DNA from 4 places in the Erwinia sp. 009765445 genome. Region 4 is predicted to be linked to each of the others. Evidence: predicted binding sites of a transcription regulator. Region 4 holds the regulator's gene; each other region holds the start of a gene.

Region 1 (3,182 bases), on a different contig from region 4:
AATTGGCTGGTTCATCGACGGCGTTTTAACGTTAAAAAGTTTGATAAAGTCACTGACGGCCAGTTGCTCTTCCGCATGTTTCAGGCGGCCGCCGCTGCGGCTGAAGTAGTCCAACGCGGTAAGAGACATGTTCTCTTTCACCGACATCCCCAGTACCAACCCGTCACGTTTACGGTCTTCTGAGATATAAACGATGCCGTTCTGCAGTCCTTCTTCCGGCGAACGAGTCTGCACGCTCTTACCGTCAAGTGTCACGCTACCAGCGCTGCGCGGCAGAGCACCGTACAGTACCTTCATCAGTTCCGTGCGCCCCGCGCCCATCAGACCAGCCACACCCAGAATCTCCCCTTTACGCAGCGAGAAGCTGACATCCGCGACACCCGGCCCGCTGAGGTGCTCCACCTGCAGGCGAACGTCGCCTGGCGCTTTATCGAGGCGCGGATACTGCTCTTCGAGTTTGCGGCCCACCATCATCTCAATCAGCGAATCTTCATTCAGAGTGTCGACCGCCCGCTCAGCAATAAACTGCCCGTCGCGGAAAATCGTCACGTCATCGCAGATTTCAAAAATCTCTTTCATGCGGTGGGAGATGTAGACGATGCCGCAGCCCTGCGCTTTTAGCTCACGGATCACCCGAAAAAGCGAGGCGGTCTCGGTATCGGTCAGCGCATCGGTCGGCTCGTCCATCACGATCACTTGCGACTCGAAGCTCAGCACCTTAGCAATCTCCACCATCTGCTGATCGCCAATCGACAAATCGCCCACCAGCTTGTGGCTGCTGAAGCGCAGGTTGAGCTTTTTCAGCAGCACATCCGCTTCAGCGTGCATTTTCTTCCACTGGATACGGCCAAAACCGTTCACAAACTCACGCCCGAGGAAGATATTTTCCGCAACGCTGAGCTGAGGGATCAGGTTGAGTTCCTGGTGAATAATGCCAATTCCCGCCTCCTGGGAGGCTTTTGGCCCGTTGAATGAAACTTCATTACCCAGCCAGGTGATCGAACCAGCATCACGGGTGTAGATCCCGGTCATCACCTTCATCATGGTTGATTTTCCGGCCCCGTTTTCCCCCACCAGGGCCATCACGCGGCCAGGGTAAACAGCCAGCGCCGCTCCCGAGAGCGCTTTCACGCCGGGGAAGGATTTATCTATGCCTTGCAGTTGCAGTAAAGGTTGCATGACGGCCTCAGAAGGTCACGCCAGCACAAAGGATGACGTTGGCATAAGGGGAACATTCCCCGCTGCGGATCACCGCCTGGCTGTGCTGTGTTTGCTGTTTGAACTGATGATGACTGACGTACTGAACAGTGATGGTGTTGCCCTGGTGTTGTTGCAGCAAATCGAGCAGGGCGAGCAGTTCACTATGAAGCTGTGGGTTATGAGATTTGATCTCTTCCGCGATGACGGCACTTTCTACCTGCATCTCTTCGGTCACGGCCTGTACCACCTGCATAAAACTGGGAATACCTTTCATCAGCGCCAGATCGACACGCTGCGGCCCGGCCGGAATGGGCAGACCAGCATCGCCAATGACCAGGCTGTCGGTATGCCCCAGGCGGGATACCAGGGACGAGATTTCAGAATTCAGTAAGGTGCCTTTTTTCATCATTCACTCCAGAGCGAAACGTTTCGCTGATCGGGAGTGTAAAAAATTGCGGGGGGAAAACAATCGCAGAAAGGTGAAATTGTGATCGCCATCGAAACGTTTCGCTCGCGGCGAAGAAAGTTTGACTTAGTCTGCAGAAGGTAGGAATTAAAAGGGCTGGCAGGAAGCTGGCTTGCGGATAGCCGTCAATAAAAAATGCGTCGGGTATTTCCTGCTGGTCATCTCAGGGTACCCAGCCACACCAGTACCTGGTGCAGCTGGCAAACAAGCTGCAGGTCAGACTTAACCCTGAATTTTGCGGATCTGTTTCACGTCAACTTCAACTGAGTTGAAGTCTTTGTCGATTTTGCCCTGCAGTTCGACTTTGTCTGTTGGCGTTACAGTCTGTCCTTCCCAGCGCTTGTGGTCGATCTCAACCCTGATTGAGCCGGTAGCATCGTGGAACAGGTAATCTTCATCGCCCACACGCTTTTCAATATTACCGCGCATCGTAACCCAGGCATCATCCGGCAAATCCTGCGCCTGTTTTACGCTGGTCAGTGCCCCATTGGTTGCCACAAAGCCCCCTTTCTGCGCTGCGACCGCCGGTGCGGCCGGATCGCTGAAGCCACCGGTCTGGGCAGCAAGTACAGGAGTGGAAACCAGAGCGGCAATGGCCAGTAAAGCAGCTGTCTTTTTCATCGTATTCACCTTTTTATTTATCCTTGTTCCCTGGAAGGGGTACGTGTTCTTCAGGACGGATTAAAACAAAAGGTTCTTAACGGGATCTTAAGATGAATCATCCTGCGGATTTATTTCTGTATTTTGTCGAAAAAGCGCAATTTCCGTCGATCTTGAGTATACAAACCGTAACCCTGTCTCGTATAAAGCCGTTATCTACAGAAGGAATCTACCATGCGAATTTTAGTCATTGAGGACGATCGGCTGATTGGTGACGGCATCCGGGCCGGCCTGGTTAAAATGGGTTTCAGCGTTGACTGGTTTACCGACGGCAGGGAGGGGAAGAGTGCTTTATCTGCCGCGCCCTATGATGCCGTGGTTCTGGATCTCAGCCTGCCCGGTATTGATGGCCTGGAAATCCTGCGCCAGTGGCGGCAATCGGGTCGCGATGAACCGGTGCTGATCCTGACGGCAAGAGATGCGCTGGAGCAGCGGGTTGCCGGGTTGCAGCAGGGCGCGGATGACTATCTTTGCAAGCCTTTTGCCCTCAGCGAGGTCGCCGCGCGGCTGCAGGCGTTAATTCGCCGACGCCACGGGCAGCTCCTGCCCACACTGAATCACGGTGCAGTGGTGATGGAAACCGGATCGCACACGGTCACGCTTAACGGTGAGCCGCTGCCGCTAAAGGCACGCGAACTGGCATTGCTGGAACTGTTCCTGATGAATCCCGGCCGGGTACTGACCCGTGCCCAGCTGGAAGAAAAGCTCTACGGCTGGGACGATGATGTTTCCAGCAATGCTGTTGAAGTGCATATCCATCACTTGCGTAAAAAACTGGGCAGCCAGTTTATCCGCACGGTCCACGGTGTGGGCTACACGCTGGGAGAACCGCTTTGAGCCGTCTGAGTTTACGTCT
Region 2 (3,182 bases), on a different contig from region 4:
GACAACGACTGGTCGTTCAGCGACGGGCAGGGCACTCTGGCGGCGCTTCCGCTGCCGCAGGTTCCTTTGCCTAATGCAGCCACTGCGCTGGCTGCGTTGCGCGCCTCCTCCCTGAAAGTGGACCCGGCGGTAATTTACGGCTGGCTGGATAAGGCTGTTTTGCCCGGTCGTTTTCAGACTGTTGCAGAAGCTCCCCGGATAATCCTGGATGTGGCTCATAACCCTCATGCTGCGGCCTATCTTGCCGGGAAACTGAGCGAGCTGCCAACAACCGGCAAAGTGCACGCCGTAGTCGGCATGCTGCATGACAAAGATATTGCCGGAACCCTGGCCTGCCTGGCCCCTGAAGTTGACTGCTGGTACTGTGCGCCGCTGGAAGGCCCGCGGGGTGCCAGTGCGGGTGAGCTGATGGCGCATCTGCCGACGGCAGAGGCGTTCTCCAGCGTGCCAGAAGCATTTAATCATGCCTGCCAGCAGGCGCAGGCTCAGGACACTGTGCTGGTGTGTGGTTCGTTCCACACCGTGGCACACGTAATGGAAACGATGCAAACGGAGAACGGCAGTGGCAAGTAAGTTTCAAAACCGTTTAGTCGGGACCGTCATTATCGTGGCGCTGGGCGTGATTATTCTGCCTGGCTTGCTGGACGGTAAGAAAAAGCATTACAAAGAAGAGTTTGCTGCTATTCCGCTGGTGCCAAAACCGGGCGACCAGCAGGAAACGGATATGGTGCCGCCGGTGACCCAGTCGCTGCCAGCCCAGCCGCCAGAAGGGGCCAGTACCGCAGTGACAGGGCAGGATGGTGGCAATACTTCCCAGGCAGAGAGCGGTTCCACCGCGCCTCAGTCGGCTAATCACCCTACCGTCGTGGCTCCGCCGCCCATGCAGCCTTCCAGGCCGCAGCAGCAGAAGCCGGCAGAGAAACCTAAACCGGTTGAAAAGCCAAAGCCTGTTGAAACGCCAAAACCTCAGCCGAAGCCGGCAGAAAAAACGGTTGAAAAACCGAAGCCGGAACCGCAGCAAACGCAGCCTGCTCAGCAGGAGAGTGCGCCAGCCGGTCAGGCCTATGTTGTTCAGTTGGGGGCGTTGAAAAATGCCGCTAAGGTCAATGAAGTCGTCGCACAGCTGCGCCTGTCAGGCTACCGTGCTTTCACCGTGCCTTCCACGCCGGTACAGGGACAAATTACCCGCATCTACGTCGGGCCGGATGCTTCCAAAGCGAAGATGCAGGCAGCAGTCAGCGAACTGAAAGGCATTTCAGGGCTAGGCGGGGTGGTTAAACCTTACAGCGCCCGGTAGGTTGTCTCTATTAATGCAACAGCCAGAGCCTTTTCTGGCTGCGTTGTCCCCGGCCATAACGAGGGTCATCATTTATCGTTCTGGCCGGTTATCTGAAGTAAATCAGCCAATTGCTTCGGACGGTCAGTGCAGGTGCTGTACCGGCTGCCAGGGCGCGTAATTGCTGATTTTTTTTGCATTTTGTTTTAATTAAACTGGCAAAGGAAAACCCTACGCAAACGTTTTCTTTTTCTGTTAGAATTCGCCCCGAACTTAAGGCTCGTCTCCCTCTGTTGCATGGAGATAGTGCTGTTACAGAAAGAGGCGATCTTAAGGGCATTGTTGCTGGAAGAGTTCATGGTCTGGATAGATTACGTCATTATTGCGGTTATTGGTTTTTCGGCTCTTGTCAGCCTGATCCGCGGGTTTGTTCGGGAAGCTTTATCCCTCGTCACCTGGGGTTGCGCATTTTTTGTCGCCAGTCATTACTACTCCTTCCTTGCCGTCTGGTTCACAGGTTTTGAAGACGAACTGGTTCGAAATGGAATCGCCATTGCGGTGTTATTCATTGCCACGCTGTTAGTCGGGGCGATCGTTAACTACGTGATTGGTTCGCTGGTTGAAAAAACCGGCCTGTCGGGTACCGACAGAGTGCTGGGAGTCTGTTTCGGGGCATTACGTGGCGTGCTGATTGTGTCAGCCATTCTGTTTTTCCTCGATACTTTCACCGGCTTTTCCAAAAGCCCGGACTGGCAACAGTCTCAGCTGGTTCCCCAGTTCAGTTACATCATCAGGTGGTTTTTCGACTACCTGAAAAGCACGTCGAGTTTTTTGCCCCGGTAATCGAACCGGGGTTGCGGCTTATGAGGAAATGTCAATATGTGCGGTATTGTCGGGATCGCCGGTTTTTCACCGGTCAACCAGTCGATTTATGACGCGTTAACGGTGCTCCAGCACCGTGGGCAGGATGCCGCAGGCATCGTTACCATTGATGCATTGAATTGCTTCCGTTTGCGTAAAGCCAACGGCCTGGTCAGCGATGTATTTGAAGCCCGCCATATGCAACGTCTGCAGGGCAATATGGGGATCGGCCACGTCCGCTACCCCACGGCAGGAAGCTCCAGTGCTTCTGAAGCCCAGCCCTTTTATGTGAATTCCCCTTACGGTATCACTCTGGCTCATAACGGCAACCTGACCAATGCCCACGAGCTGCGTAAAGCGCTGTTCGAAACCGGTCGTCGTCACGTTAACACCACTTCCGACTCTGAAATTCTGCTCAATATCTTCGCGTCTGAAGTGGACCGTTTCCAGCACTATCCGCTGGAAGCCGAGAACATTTTTGCCGCTGTGGCAGCGGTGCATCAGCACGTGCGTGGCGCTTACGCCTGCGTGGCGATGATTATCGGCCACGGGCTGGTTGCCTTCCGCGATCCTAACGGCATCCGCCCGCTGGTGATCGGCAAACGTTCCCTGGCTGACGGCCGCACCGAATATATGGTGGCTTCCGAGAGCGTGGCGCTGGATACGCTTGGTTTTGAATTCCTGCGTGATGTCGCACCGGGCGAAGCAGTTTACGTCACCGAGAAAGGTCAGCTGTTTACCCGTCAGTGTGCAGAGAACCCGAAATTCAACCCGTGCCTGTTCGAGTACGTCTATTTTGCCCGCCCGGATTCATTCCTGGACAAAATTTCCGTCTACAGTGCGCGAGTGCGTATGGGCACCAAGCTGGGTGAGAAAATCGCACGCGAGTGGGAAGATCTGGATATCGATGTGGTGATCCCTATCCCGGAAACTTCCTGTGATATCGCGCTGGAAATGGCCCGCATTCTGGACAAGCCATACCGGCAGGGGTTTGTGAAAAACCGCTACGTTGGCCGCACCTTTATCATGCCTGGTCAGCACCAGC
Region 3 (3,182 bases), on a different contig from region 4:
TTTATTCAGTTTATTGTTTTTAAAGGTGTTTTTGTTATTCTGGTTTAATCGTTATTTTGAAATAATGATTTAATTAATCTTGTTTATTGATTTGCGTTTGAGTCGTTTTTACTGTCCGGTTTACTCTGTTAGTGTTGATAATCAATTTGAATGGAATATTGTTTCCATTTATGGTTGCTTCGTTGGTTTAAAAAGACTGACAATTATTTTTAATGAGTTTTTTCTCTCAGTTTAAAAAGGAAACTAACATGAGAACATTGACCGTATCCGAAACCAGCAATGTGGGTGGCGGTGGATTTTTATGTGATATCAGTATAGCGAGTCTTAAGCTGGCTGGCCTTGTTGTAGCGGGGGCCGTTATCGTTGGTGGAATTTTGCTCTTCAACTGCATGAATTCACAAACGCTAACCCCTTCCACACCTGAGCCAACTTCTGCTCCTTAATAAAGAGGCCCGCTGAAACCAGCCATCGCCTTCGCGCCGTTCTGTTGCGGCGCACTTTTCTCACTTTTTGCCGCAAGCGAACAAAATTTGTTTTACTGATAATCCATCGCGGCTGACATAAAATTCTTATTACTGGTTTTTTGTTGTGGCGCGAGGTTTAACACGTCGTTAACCTGACTGCGCTTTGCATGCACAGACACAAGGGATTCACTATGAAAGATGCACAGATCCGCCTTGCCATTGTTGGCGCTCCGGGACGCATGGGGCGTCAGTTAATTCAGGCAGCCCATGAGGCGCAAGGCGTGTGCCTGGGCGCCGCGCTGGCGCGTGAGGGATCCTCGCTGAGCGGCGTGGACGCCGGTGAGCTGGCAGGAATTGGCGTACTGGGCATTAAAGTCAGCGACAACCTGGCCGCCGTGGCGGATGACTTTGACGTGCTGATTGACTTCACCCGCCCGGAAGGGACGCTGAAGTATCTGGCCTTCTGCCGCCAGCATCATAAGGCGATGGTCATTGGTACCACCGGTTTTGATGAAGCGGGTAAAGCGGCGATCAAAGCGGCCTCTGAAGATATTGGTATCGTGTTCGCGGCCAACTTCAGCGTTGGCGTTAACCTGGTGCTGAAGCTGCTGGAAAAGGCAGCCAAAGTGATGGGTGACTATGCTGATATTGAGATTGTTGAAGCCCATCACCGGCATAAAGTGGATGCCCCATCCGGCACCGCACTGGCCATGGGGGAAGCGATTGCTGATGCAATGGAGTGGGATTTAAACAAGCACGCGGTATACGCCCGCGAAGGTCACACCGGAGAGCGAAAAGCGCAAACCATCGGTTTTGCCACCGTTCGCGCAGGAGATATCGTTGGTGAACATACAGCGATGTTTGCAGATATTGGCGAGCGCGTGGAGATTACCCATAAGGCTTCAAGCCGCATGACCTTCGCAAAAGGTGCAGTTAAAGCTGCTGACTGGATTGGTTCTCGAAAATCTGGTCTTTACGATATGAGAAATGTGCTTGAACTCGATGATTTGTAAGTGTTGTGCACCATCGTGATGTGGTTATTTCAATCTTAACTTTATGATTGAATGGGCAATAATTTTATTGCCCTTTTTATTTTGTTATTTTTGATTTTTTCATGTTTTTTTTATTACCATCTTTGTGTTTGTTGTTGTTATCCTCATCTTTGATCCGCTAAAAAGTTAATTTTGACCATTTGGTCCACTATTTTCCTCCCGCTTCGCTGTTCTCATGCACAATTGTCCATGCAACCGGTTAAATGCCTGGGATAGTTGTTATTTTCAGCGTAAATCATCCGAATTATCGGTCAGTTGAGTAAAAAAGTAAGAAAAACCGGGCTGCAGGGTAGACAATAACTGGGGCGATCATTAGAATGCGCGCAATTTGCCAAAAATCGAGAGCTCAGGCGGTTTTTGCATTGATATAAGGGTTTAACCTGAATTAATATGCAAATAATGTGACTGTTTATTCTCAGGAGGATGTTTTGATTAAGTCAGCGCTATTGGTTCTGGAAGACGGAACCCAATTCCACGGTCGGGCCATCGGGGCAACAGGATCGGCAGTGGGTGAAGTTGTTTTCAACACTTCGATGACCGGTTATCAAGAAATCCTCACTGATCCTTCCTATTCCCGCCAGATCGTTACTCTTACTTATCCCCATATCGGCAATGTCGGCACCAACTCCGCTGACGAAGAATCCTCTCAGGTACACGCACAGGGTCTGGTTATCCGCGACCTGCCGCTGATTGCCAGTAACTTCCGTAATGAAGAAGGGCTTTCGGCTTACCTGAAGCGCCACAATATTGTCGCTATTGCCGATATCGATACACGTAAGCTGACTCGTCTGCTGCGAGAAAAAGGGGCACAGAACGGCTGCATCATCTCCGGTGACGCACCCGATGCCACACTGGCACTGCAGAGAGCACAGGCGTTCCCTGGCCTGAAAGGCATGGACCTGGCAAAAGAAGTGACCACTGAGGAAACTTACAGCTGGCTGCAGGGGAGCTGGACGCTGGATGGCGGCCTGCCCGCACCGAAAACCGAAGCCGAACTGCCTTTCCACGTGGTGGCTTACGATTACGGCGTGAAGCGGAATATCCTGCGTATGCTGGTGGATCGCGGCTGTCGCCTGACCATCGTTCCGGCGCAGACGCCAGCGGAAGATGTGCTGAAGCTGAATCCGGACGGGATTTTCCTGTCAAACGGACCGGGTGACCCGGAGCCTTGCGACTACGCTATCGCGGCTATAAAACGCTTCCTGGAAACTGATGTGCCGGTTTTCGGCATCTGTCTGGGTCACCAGCTGCTTGCCCTGGCCAGCGGAGCGAAAACCGTCAAGATGAAACTGGGCCATCACGGCGGTAACCACCCGGTGAAAGATCTGGATAATAATACCGTGATGATCACTGCACAGAACCATGGTTTCGCCGTCGATGACAGCAACTTACCGGCGAATCTGCGGGTGACACACAGCTCGCTGTTTGACCACACGGTGCAGGGTATCCATCGTACCGACAAGGCCGCGTTCAGCTTCCAGGGACACCCTGAAGCCAGCCCAGGCCCGCACGATGCCGCACCGCTGTTCGATCACTTTATCGAACTGATTGAAGCTTACCGTTCTACCGCAAAATAATCAGGAGCGAGAAAATGCCAAAACGTACCGACATAAAAAGTATCCTGATCCTTGGTGCTGGCCCGATTGTGATCGGTCAGGCCTGCGAA
Region 4 (3,182 bases):
ACGGTAGAGTCAACCCACCACATTGCGCCACAGCTGACGGAGAACAGACCCAGCCCCATCAGCAGAACGGGTTTACGACCAATCCGGTCAGAGAGTGGTCCCCACATCAACTGGGCGCTGGCAAATCCGGCCAGGAACAGACTCAGACTGGCACTGATTGCTCCAGCTTCAGTCAGCAAATCTTGCTGCATAACACCAAAAGCTGGCAGGTACATATCAGTGGCGAGAAAACCTGCAACGCTGAGCAGCGCGAGGTAAATAATAAATCCTTTAGATGGCATTCTGTTGCTCTTTATCAGGTGAATGAAACGCTGCGCAGTGTAATTGAGTGGCAAAGCGCTTGTGAAACGGTAATATTTGCAGGTTGCGTTCAAAAAAATTGCAGGCAAATTATGTGGTCAGAACATTCCCTTGAAGTGGTCGATGCCGTGGCGCGCACCGGGAGTTTCACGGCGGCGGCGGCAGAGCTGCACCGCGTGCCTTCTGCTATCAGCTATACCATCCGTCAACTGGAAGAGTGGCTGGCTGTTCCTCTGTTTGAGCGGCGTCACCGCGATGTGGTGCTGACGGATGCCGGACGGCTTTTTAGTCAGGAAGGGCGTAGTGTTATCAAAAAAATGCTTTCCACCCGGCGTCAGTGTCAGCAGGTCGCTAATGGCTGGCGGGGGCAGATCAATATCGCTGTCGACCGCATTGTTAAACCGGCGAGGAGCCGCCAGCTGGTGGTGGATTTTTACCGCCATTTTCCTGATATGGAGCTGCATCTGACGTCGGAAGTGTTTAACGGCGTCTGGGACGCACTGGCCGACGGGCGGGTGGATGTGGCAATCGGCGCAACCCAGGCTATCCCGGTGGGGGGGCGCTTCGCCTTCCGCGATATGGGGATGCTGAACTGGCGCTGTGTGGTGAAGGCCGATCATCCACTTGCTCAGCTGGAGGGGGAGGTCAGCGATGAGGAGATTGGCGATTGGCCCTCACTGGTGCTGGAAGATACCTCCCGTGCTTTACCCAAACGGACTACGTGGACGCTGGATAATCAGCGCAGGCTGGTGGTGCCGGACTGGGAAAGTGCGTTTGACTGTCTGCTGGCCGGGCTGTGTGTTGGAATGGTACCGGGGCATTTTGCCCGGCCATTTTTGCAGAACGGGGAACTGGTTGAGCTGGCGCTTGAGTCAGTATTTCCGGACAGCCCATGCTGCGTCAGCTGGGCGGAGCAGCAGGCTTCACCAGCACTGAGCTGGCTGCTGGAGTATCTGGGGGAAACCGGCACGATGAACAGTGAGTGGCTGCGGGAAGAAACCTGAGGGGCGAATAAATTCTCCCCTCAACTGAGATCTGCACGATTGTAAGGGTGGGATTCATTCCGCCCTTAACGTCTAGCGGCGGTAATCGACAAACGGACCGTCTGCCACCGAGCGGCGTTCGATCAGGTTGGGATGCACTTCAATGGTTTGTGGCTCTTCGCGCTTGCTGGTAATGCGGTCGAGCAGCATTGCAAAGGCAGTTTCGCCCAGCTGTTGTTTAGGCTGGTGAACCGTGGTCAGCGCCGGGGTGAAATAGCGGGCATTGCGCACGTTATCATAACCGATCACCGAAATATCCTGCGGTACGCGCAGGCCCATCTCATCCGCCGCGCAGATGGCGCCCATGGCCATCACATCGCCGCCGCAGAAGACCGCCGTGGGGCGCTGCTTCTGAGACAGAATCTGCTGCATGGCACGGTAGCCAGACTCTGGTTCGAAATCTCCCTGTACCAGCCACTCATCTCGAACTGAAATTCCCGCTTCGGAAAGTGCTTTCAGAAAACCGGCATGGCGGCCACCGCCAGTATTACGTTCCATTTGTCCCGGGATCACCCCGATATCACGGTGACCGCGGTCAATCAGATAGCGGCCCGCCATATAGCCTCCTTCAAAGGCATTATCCAGCACGGTATCGGTGAAATCGCCGCGTGATTCGCCCCAGTCCATTACCACCATTGGGATATTGCGATTGTTTTCCAGCATAGTGATCAGCGGCTCCGGATATTCCGAGCACATCACCAGCAGACCATCGACGCGCTTTTGCGCCATCATCGACAGATATGCCTGCTGCTTTTGCAGATCGTTATGGGCATTGCCCAGGATCAGGGTATAACCCTGATCAAAGCAGCAGTTCTCCACTGCTTCGATGATCTCGGCAAAATAGGGCGCTTCGCTGGAAGTGGCCAGCAGACCAATGGTTTTGGTATGGTTAACCTTCAGGCTGCGGGCGACAGCGCTGGGAGAATAATGCAATTCTTTGATTGCGGCCCATACGGCTTCCTGCGTCTCTTCAGCGACAAAGCGGGTTTTATTGATGACGTGGGAGACAGTGGTGGTGGACACCCCTGCACGTTTGGCCACATCTTTTATTGTTGCCATTAACTAGCTACTCCTGCACTTATCGTAACGTACTGATAAGCATATTGTTAAACGTTTGCCTGGATACGCAAAAACCGGACGTCTGGGGGCACTTTTTGCGGTGGATTCCGGAGACGTCAGGAAGGAAAAAAGGGTATTTCAACCCGTCATTGCGCACGCGGCACGCAGTCTGCCGGGGGTTGCGCAACGAAAAAAAGAATTCTAACAAGCCTGAGCACAGAAAACGAGATTTTTACCGACAAGTATGGGAAAATCGATGACGTTATAAACTGTAAGGGTATTAAGGAGTCGTGATGGATACCGATCTGAAGTTTTCAATACTGACAACCGTTTGCGCTTTGCTGATGATTGTCGCTTTCAGTTTTACCGCAGTAATGCACTAAGCCTTACGGGCCGCTCATCAGAACGGCCCCGTCTCTTCTGCCGACCTGTTAGCGAATCGTTTTCGGCGTCATCATCCTGCGGGCACCAATATAGTGGCGCTGCCAGTAATCATCGCTCAGAGCACTAACCTGAATATCCTTGCCGGTGCGCGGTGACTGAATGAATTTACCATTGCCCAGATACACGCCAACGTGGTCAGCTGTGCCGCGACCATTGATGCGGAAAAACACCAGATCGCCTTTTTCCAGCTCGCCACGTTTGATATTAGCCGCATCGCGCAGGTGATACATTTCATTGGCAGTGCGGGGGATTTTAAACTTCACCAGGTCTTTATAGGCATACCAGACCAGGCCGCTGCAGTCGAAACCGGTTTCTGGTGAGGTGCCACCCCACTGG

What was found. The regulator PurR, encoded in region 4, represses purine synthesis genes. The targets are predictions, from matches to a motif close to CANGCAAACGTTTGCNTG.
Region 1: the regulator PurR is predicted to act here: its motif matches at 1,618-1,635, upstream of rbsD (D-ribose pyranase).
Region 2: the regulator PurR is predicted to act here: its motif matches at 1,509-1,526, upstream of cvpA (colicin V production protein).
Region 3: the regulator PurR is predicted to act here: its motif matches at 1,705-1,722, upstream of carA (glutamine-hydrolyzing carbamoyl-phosphate synthase small subunit).

The regions. Positions count from the first base shown of each region.
Region 1 is NZ_JBYUWC010000028.1:27,839-31,020, reverse strand. Features, by position in the region: gene rbsA (ribose ABC transporter ATP-binding protein RbsA) at 1-1,179, opposite strand, end outside; gene rbsD (D-ribose pyranase) at 1,187-1,606, opposite strand; gene AC3Y5R_RS22620 (YgiW/YdeI family stress tolerance OB fold protein) at 1,889-2,287, opposite strand; gene qseB (quorum sensing response regulator transcription factor QseB) at 2,501-3,163, shown strand; gene qseC (quorum sensing histidine kinase QseC) at 3,160-3,182, shown strand, end outside.
Region 2 is NZ_JBYUWC010000013.1:75,815-78,996, reverse strand. Features, by position in the region: gene folC (bifunctional tetrahydrofolate synthase/dihydrofolate synthase) at 1-573, shown strand, start outside; gene dedD (cell division protein DedD) at 563-1,297, shown strand; gene cvpA (colicin V production protein) at 1,634-2,119, shown strand; gene purF (amidophosphoribosyltransferase) at 2,156-3,182, shown strand, end outside.
Region 3 is NZ_JBYUWC010000003.1:195,488-198,669, reverse strand. Features, by position in the region: gene AC3Y5R_RS04350 (hypothetical protein) at 249-443, shown strand; gene dapB (4-hydroxy-tetrahydrodipicolinate reductase) at 656-1,477, shown strand; gene carA (glutamine-hydrolyzing carbamoyl-phosphate synthase small subunit) at 1,945-3,093, shown strand; gene carB (carbamoyl-phosphate synthase large subunit) at 3,108-3,182, shown strand, end outside.
Region 4 is NZ_JBYUWC010000010.1:74,711-77,892, reverse strand. Features, by position in the region: gene punC (purine nucleoside transporter PunC) at 1-281, opposite strand, end outside; gene punR (DNA-binding transcriptional activator PunR) at 393-1,304, shown strand; gene purR (HTH-type transcriptional repressor PurR) at 1,377-2,402, opposite strand; gene cydH (cytochrome bd-I oxidase subunit CydH) at 2,696-2,785, shown strand; gene AC3Y5R_RS12745 (C40 family peptidase) at 2,834-3,182, opposite strand, start outside.